Regions from separate parts of the Cellulomonas sp. NPDC057328 genome, predicted to be linked through region 1. Evidence: predicted binding sites of a transcription regulator. Region 1 holds the regulator's gene; the other holds the start of a gene.
What was found. The regulator HrcA, encoded in region 1, represses chaperone genes, less so after heat shock. The targets are predictions, from matches to a motif close to TTNGCACTCGNNNNNNNCGAGTGCNAA.

Region 1 (3,498 bases):
GGCTGCGTCGTCATGACCTGGCCGAGGAACGACCGCGCGACGCGCTGCACGGACCCGCGGCCGCCGCAGACCTCGCAGGTGCGCGGCGACGTGCCGGGGCGGCAGCACGTGCCGCCGCACGTGGGGCAGAGCACGGCCGTGTCGACCTGCACCTCGCGGTGCGCGCCGAAGGTCGTCTCCGCCAGGTCCACGTCGAGGCGCACGAGCGCGTCCTGCCCGCGGCGCGCGCGCGGCATCGGGCCGCGGGGCGCGCCCGGGCCTCCCGCGCCGAAGAACGTCTCGAAGATGTCCTGGAAGCCGAAGCCGCCCCCCATGCCGCCACCGGGCGACGCCGGGTCGGCGCCCATGTCGTACGCGCGCCGCTTCTCGGGGTTGCCGAGCACGTCGTAGGCGCGTGAGACGTCCTTGAACCGCTCCTCGGCGGCCGGGTCGGAGCCCGCGACGTCGGGGTGCAGCTCGCGGGCGAGCTTGCGGTACGCCTTCTTGACCTGCTCCGGGGTGGCGTCGCGCGCGACGCCGAGGATCTCGTAGTAGTCCGTCACGTGGGGTGCTCTTCGCTTCCTGCTCGTCGGGGGGCCGTCGGATGGGGTCGGCCCTGCCGGTCAGCCGGCGAGGATGCGCGTGAGGTAGCGGGCCACGGCCCGCACCGCCGACATCGTCCCGGGGTAGTCCATGCGCAGCGGCCCCACGGAGCCGAGCACGGCCACGCCGCCCTCCGCGCCGTAGCCGCTCGTCACGATGCTCGTCTCCGCGAGCCCTTCGTGCTGCGTCTCGCGCCCGATGCGCACCGCGACGCCGGCGGTGTCCTCCGCCATCTCCGAGAGCAGACGCAGGAGCACGACCTGCTCCTCCAGCGCCTCGAGGACGGGGCCGATCGTGTGCGGGAAGTCCGCACCGGCGCTGCGGGCGAGGTGCGAGGCGCCCGCGACGACGACGCGCTCCTCGCGCTCCTGCGCGAGGGTCTCCCCGACCACCGCCACGACCGCACGCGCGAGCGCCGAGCCGTCGGCCGCGAACTCCGAGGCGAACTCCTCCGCGAGCGCGTCGAGCGCGACGTCGAGGTCCGGGAGGCGCAGGCCCGCGGCCGCGACGTTGAGCCGGACGCGCAGCCGCGCGACCACCGCCTCGTCGACGTCCTCCCGCAGCTCGAGCGTGCGCTGCTCGACCCGGCCGGTGGTGGTGATGATGACGACCAGCAGGTGCCGGGCGCCGACGGGCACCAGCTCGACGTGCCGCAGCGCCGAGCGCCGCAGCGACGGGTACTGCACGACCGCGACCTGCTGCGTGAGCTGCGCGAGCAGCCGGACCGCGCGGTCGATGACGTCGTCGAGGTCCACCGCCTGCTCGAGCAGCGTGCCGATCGCCCGCTTCTCGGCCGCGGACAGCGGCTTGACGCCCGAGAGCCGGTCCACGAAGACCCGGTAGCCGAGGTCGGTGGGCACGCGCCCCGCGGAGGTGTGCGGCTGCACGATGAGCCCGGCGTCCTCGAGCGCGGCCATGTCGTTGCGGATCGTCGCGGGCGACACCCCGAGCGCGTGGCGCTCCGTGAGCGCGCGCGAGCCCACGGGCTCGCGCGTGGCGACGTAGTCCTCGACGATCGCGCGCAGGACGTCCAGCCGACGGTCCTCGCTCATGGCCCCTCCTCCCGTGCGTCGCGGGTCCGCTCCCGGTGCTCCACGCCCGGGGCGACGCCCCGGGGGTAGCACTCGACGAGCGCGAGTGCCAATTCTACGCCGAGCCGCGCGGCGCCGGCACGGCACGCCGCGGCGGGCGGCTACCGTGCCCGCGTGAGCCACGACCGCTACGGCCCCGACGTCCTGTCCGCCGGCCCGACCCGGCATCACCGTCCCGCGCGCACGTCGCGGGACCAGCCCGCCGAGACGGGGCTGGTCGTCGAGGACGTCGAGACCGGGTGGGTGGGCGCGGTGGTGCGCGTGGAGAAGTCCGGCGGCCAGCACGTGGTCGTGCTGGAGGACCGCCGCGGCCGCACGCGCACGTTCACGCTCGGCCCCGGGTTCTGGGTGGACGGCGAGCCCGTCGTGCTCGTCCCGCCCGTGACCCGCGCGGCGCCCGCGCGGCCGGCCCGCACGGCGTCCGGGTCCGTCGCCGTGCACGACGCCCGGGCGCGCGTCGCCCGGGGCAGCCGCATCTGGGTGGAGGGCAAGCACGACGCCGAGCTCGTCGAGAAGGTGTGGGGCGACGACCTGCGCGTCGAGGGCGTCGTCGTCGAGCTGCTCGAGGGCGTCGACCACCTCGCCGACGCGGTGCGCGACTTCCGCCCGACGGCGGACCGGCGCATCGGCGTGCTCGTGGACCACCTGGTGCCCGGCTCGAAGGAGAGCCGGATCGCCGCCGAGGTCGTCCGGTCCGCACCCGCCGGCACGGTGCTCGTGCTCGGGCACCCGTACGTCGACGTGTGGCAGGCGGTGCGCCCCGAGCGGCTCGGCCTGACCGCGTGGCCGACGATCGAGCGCGGCACCGAGTGGAAGCGCGGCATCCTGCGCGAGCTCGGGTGGCCGGCGGACGACCAGGCCGACGTCGCCCGCGCGTGGGTGCGGATCCTGCGGTCGGTGCGCAGCTACGCCGACCTCGAGCCGAGCCTGCTCGGGCGGGTCGAGGAGCTCATCGACTTCGTGACGGCCTGACGCCCCGTCGCCCGGCACGACGACGCCCCCGCCGGTCGGCGGGGGCGTCGTCGTCACGGCACGGCACGTCGCGAGGCGTCGCGTCGCGCGCCCGGCACGTCAGGGCGCGACGACGCCGCCCGTCAGCCGGCGGAACGCGTACGCCGAGATGAGGATCGCGACCGGCGTGCCCACGAGGGCGCCCACGCCGCACACCGCCGCCCCCGCGGCCGACACGAGCCACGCCACGAGCACGACGAGGATCGACGTGCCGATCTCGCGCGTCTGCACGGTCACGCTCGAGCGGATCGCGTCGATCGCGCCCTGCCCGCGGTCCACCACGAAGTGCACGGCGAAGAAGACGAGGTACACGACCGCGAGCAGCAGCACCGGTCCGAGGAGCGGCACCCAGCCCACCAGGAGGTACGCGACCGTCATCAGCAGGCCGACCACGAACACCGGCCCGGCGTGGGAGAGGTCGAACATGTCGCCCACGGTCACCTGACGGCCGTCCGCGACCTTGAGGGCCGCCCGGACGTACGCCGCCAGCCACAGCGCCGACAGCAGGACCGTCAGCGCACCGAGCACGAGGCCGCCCACGCCGAAGCCGATCGCCGAGAGCGCGCCGGCGCCGCCGTCCGCGTCCTGCGCGAGCGCACCGAAGCCGCCGAACGCGATCGAGGCCAGCAGCACGACGAGGAAGATCCCCACCGCCCACGCGATCCCGCCCACCACGAACGCGACCCAGTTCTGCCCGAACTTGGTGAACGCCCACGACAGGCTCGCGCCCACGTCGACCGCCGGCGGCCGCGGGGCGCCCGCGTAGGGCTGGCCGTGGGGCGCACCGGGCTGCCCGTACGGCTGCCCGGGCGGG
Region 2 (3,498 bases), on a different contig from region 1:
CCGCCTCCGCGCCGGCGCGGGTGCTCGTCGGGCTGCAGGGGCTCGGCCGCCGTGCCGCGCGGCACGGGTACGCGGTGCACGCCTCGACGGCCACCGACGCACCCGCCGTCGGCACCGTCACGTCCGGCGCCCCCTCGCCGACGCTCGGCCACCCCGTCGCGATGGCGTACGTGACGCCCGAGGTCTCCGCCGAGGGCACCGAGCTGGCCGTCGACGTGCGCGGTCGGCGCGAACCCGTGCGCGTCGTGCCGCTGCCCTTCTACCGTCGTCCCCGGTGACGACGTCGCGCGCCCGCGCGACCGCCGCACCACCGCCGCACCCGCACCACCCGCACCGCCCGCACCCGACCTCGCCCCGACAGGAGCACCCATGGCCGCCGAGCTGCCCGTCACGCTGCAGTACACCGCCGAGCACGAGTGGATCGACGACCGGTCGCCCGCGACCGTCGGCATCACGTCCGTCGCCGCCGAGGCGCTCGGCGACATCGTGTTCGTGGAGCTGCCGGGCGTCGGCGACACCGTGACCGCCGGCTCGGTGATCGGCGAGATCGAGTCGACCAAGTCCGTCTCGGAGCTGTACTCGCCCGTCACGGGCACCGTCGTCGAGGTCAACCAGGGCGTCGTCGACGACCCGTCCGTGGTCAACGCCGACCCGTACGGCGCCGGCTGGCTGCTGCGGGTCGACGTCGCGGAGACCGGCCCGCTGCTGTCCGCGGAGGAGTACGGCGCGCTCAACCCCTGACGCCACCTGCGGGCGGCCGTGGGTGAGACCTCCCAGACGAATCGGACCCGACTGCTCCGGACGGGTGATCGATCGGTGGTCTCCACCTGACGGGTGCTTGCCCCGAACGGGTGATCGGGCGCACAGTGCTGGCGACGGACCGTGACCTGCGTGTATCAGAGCGGGTCCCGGACCGTCTTGTTCGGTGCAGCGATCGGCACCGCGGGGGGAACCGTCGGTGGTCGGAGAGAACTGGTGGCGAAAGTCCCGTCATAGGACCGTCGCACGTCCCTCTCATCCGGTACGCAGCCCTCGCGGGGTCGGACGGTCCGACCCCGCCGCCCACCGGAGGACATCATGAGCATGCTGGAGACCCGCGAGACCGCGGCGACCTTCACCGGCCACTCGCTCACGCGGCGCGAGCGCGTCGTGCTGGCCGAGCTCGCCGAGGACGTGACGCTCGAGGAGATCGCCACCCGCCTCTTCGTCACGCGCAACACGGTCAAGTCGCAGGTCCGTAGCGTCTACCGCAAGATCGGTGCCTCCACGCGCGCCGAGGCCGTCGCCTGGGCGGTCGCGCACGGCATCCGCTGACGCACCACCCTCCGGGTGCGGTCCCACGACCCGCTCGACGTCCGCCGGGGGTGAGCGGACGTCGGACGGGGGCGCGTGCGGCTGCGGCCCGTCCGGCCCGGTTCGTGACCCGGCCGTGACGCGTGCCTGGCAGACTGCCCGCATGACGCCGCCCGTCCTCGTCGTGGCCGCCGCCGTCGTCGACGACCTCGATGACCCGCGCCTCCTCCTCGCGGCGCGCCGTGCCACGCCGGCCAGCCTCGCCGGCAGGTGGGAGTTCCCCGGGGGCAAGGTCGACCCCGGGGAGTCGCCCGAGGAGGCGCTGCACCGCGAGCTCCGCGAGGAGCTCGGCGTCCGCGTCGGCCTCGGCGTCGAGCTCCTCGGGCCCGACGACGGCGCCTGGCGCCTGTCCGACCGGTACGTCATGCGGCTGTGGTTCGCGGAGATCGTCGAGGGCGAGCCCGAGCCGCTCGTGGAGCACGACGAGCTCCGCTGGCTCCCGCAGGGCCAGTGGCACGACGTGCCGTGGCTGGACGCCGACGTGCGGATCGTCGAGGGGCTGAGCGCCTTCGTCGCGACGTTCCCGGGCTCGGGGCCGGGCGCCGGCACGGACGCGCGACCCGGCATGGGCCGCAGCGCCTGACCCGTCCCGTCCGACCTCCCCACCCCGCTCCCGCAGGCCGCGCGCGGGCGTCCCCCGACGTCCGCGCGAGGCGTTCTCCGTGCGCGAACAGCGTGTCGCGAGGGCTGGCACTCTCGACCCGAGAGTGCTAGATATCTGCCTGTAGCCACCGGTGCCGGAGGGCACCGGGACGCACCGGGGCCCGGGAGGTCCGAGGCCCCACGTCGAGGAGGTGAGGGGCGTGGCTACTCGTTTCGACCCGTTCCAGGAGATGGACCGCGTGCTCGCGCAGGTCTTCGCGGCCGACCGCGCGTCGGCGTCGATGCCGATGGACCTGTACCGCGACGGCGACCACTACGTGCTGCACGTCGACCTGCCGGGCGCCGACCCGGGCACGATCGACGTCAACGTCGAGGACCGCACGCTGACGGTCCGTGCGCAGCGGTCCGGCCGCACCGAGCACGACGTGCAGTGGCTCGCGAAGGAGCGCCCGTCCGGCACGTACGCCCGGCAGCTCACCGTGGGCCGCGGCCTCGCGCTCGACCGCATCTCGGCGACGTACGCCGACGGCGTGCTGACCCTGACGATCCCGGTCGCGGAGGAGGCGAAGCCGCGCCGCATCGAGGTGCAGCACGGCGCCCGGCCGACGTCCATCGAGGCCGGCCACGTCGAGGCCCAGCCGGCGGACGCGACCGCCTGACACGACGGCCGCACCCGACGGTCCCCGACGGTCCCCCACGACGGCCCCGCTCCCGCCCGGAGCGGGGCCGTCGCTGCGCCGGCGGCCACCGTCCTTGTGGAGCCGTCGCCCCCGGGTGAACACTCCTCCCACCGGCGTGACCGCCGTGGTGGACCGAGGGCACGGGGGTGAGGACGACGACCACCGCACGAGCCGTCGTCCGTACCGTGCTGACCGGTGCCGTCGCCGGCACCACGGCCCTGCTCGTCGCCCCGCCGTCGGCCGCCGAGCCGCCGGTCGTCCCTGCCGACGCCGTCACGTGGTTCGCCGACGAGGCTGCGGCCCTGATCGCGGAGAGCCAGGAAGGGGCGGTCACCACCGACCGTGAGGCGGTGATCGGGTACGTCGGCGTGCAGGTCGGGACGCCCGTCGCGCTGACCGCCTGGACGCGGGAGTTCATCGCCGGAACGACGGGCGCCGCGCCCACGGCCGCGCTCGAGCAGTGGGTCGCACCGCTGACGCGGGGCGGGGAACCGGTCGGCGTCGTCAGCGCCTTCCGCGACCGCGGGCGGGTCGGCCTCGCGTTCTTCGACGACGACGCGTCGCTGGCCGCCGCGCTGCAGGCCCTGCCCGACGACGCCACCGTGGTGTTCGACGCACCTCTCGACGCGTACTTCCTCCACGTGCCGCAGGGGATCGCGCCGCTGTCGGAGAGCAGCCGGGCCGAGATCGCGTCCCGGGTGCCGGTCGAGCAGTTCCAGGAGCAGCTCGAGGCGCGCCACGGCGATGCCGCCCGGGCCCCCGCCGTGCAGGCGCCGCCGACCGACCCGCGGAGCGCGATGGCGGGCGGAGGTGCGACCGTTCCCCCCGGCGCCCGCGCCGACGCCGCACCGGCCTGGCTCCT

Region 2: ACFUMH_RS02515 (Hsp20/alpha crystallin family protein) is a predicted target of HrcA. The motif match lies at 2,041-2,067, and genes of this name have one in related genera.

The regions. Positions count from the first base shown of each region.
Region 1 is NZ_JBHUZW010000076.1:14,598-18,095, forward strand. It holds gene dnaJ (molecular chaperone DnaJ) at 1-542, opposite strand, end outside; gene hrcA (heat-inducible transcriptional repressor HrcA) at 603-1,634, opposite strand; gene ACFUMH_RS13370 (DUF3097 domain-containing protein) at 1,788-2,645, shown strand; partial or broken gene ACFUMH_RS13375 (hypothetical protein) at 2,745-3,498, opposite strand, start outside.
Region 2 is NZ_JBHUZW010000007.1:7,601-11,098, forward strand. It holds gene gcvT (glycine cleavage system aminomethyltransferase GcvT) at 1-278, shown strand, start outside; gene gcvH (glycine cleavage system protein GcvH) at 370-741, shown strand; gene ACFUMH_RS02505 (LuxR C-terminal-related transcriptional regulator) at 1,078-1,314, shown strand; gene ACFUMH_RS02510 ((deoxy)nucleoside triphosphate pyrophosphohydrolase) at 1,457-1,936, shown strand; gene ACFUMH_RS02515 (Hsp20/alpha crystallin family protein) at 2,157-2,615, shown strand; gene ACFUMH_RS02520 (hypothetical protein) at 2,783-3,498, shown strand, end outside.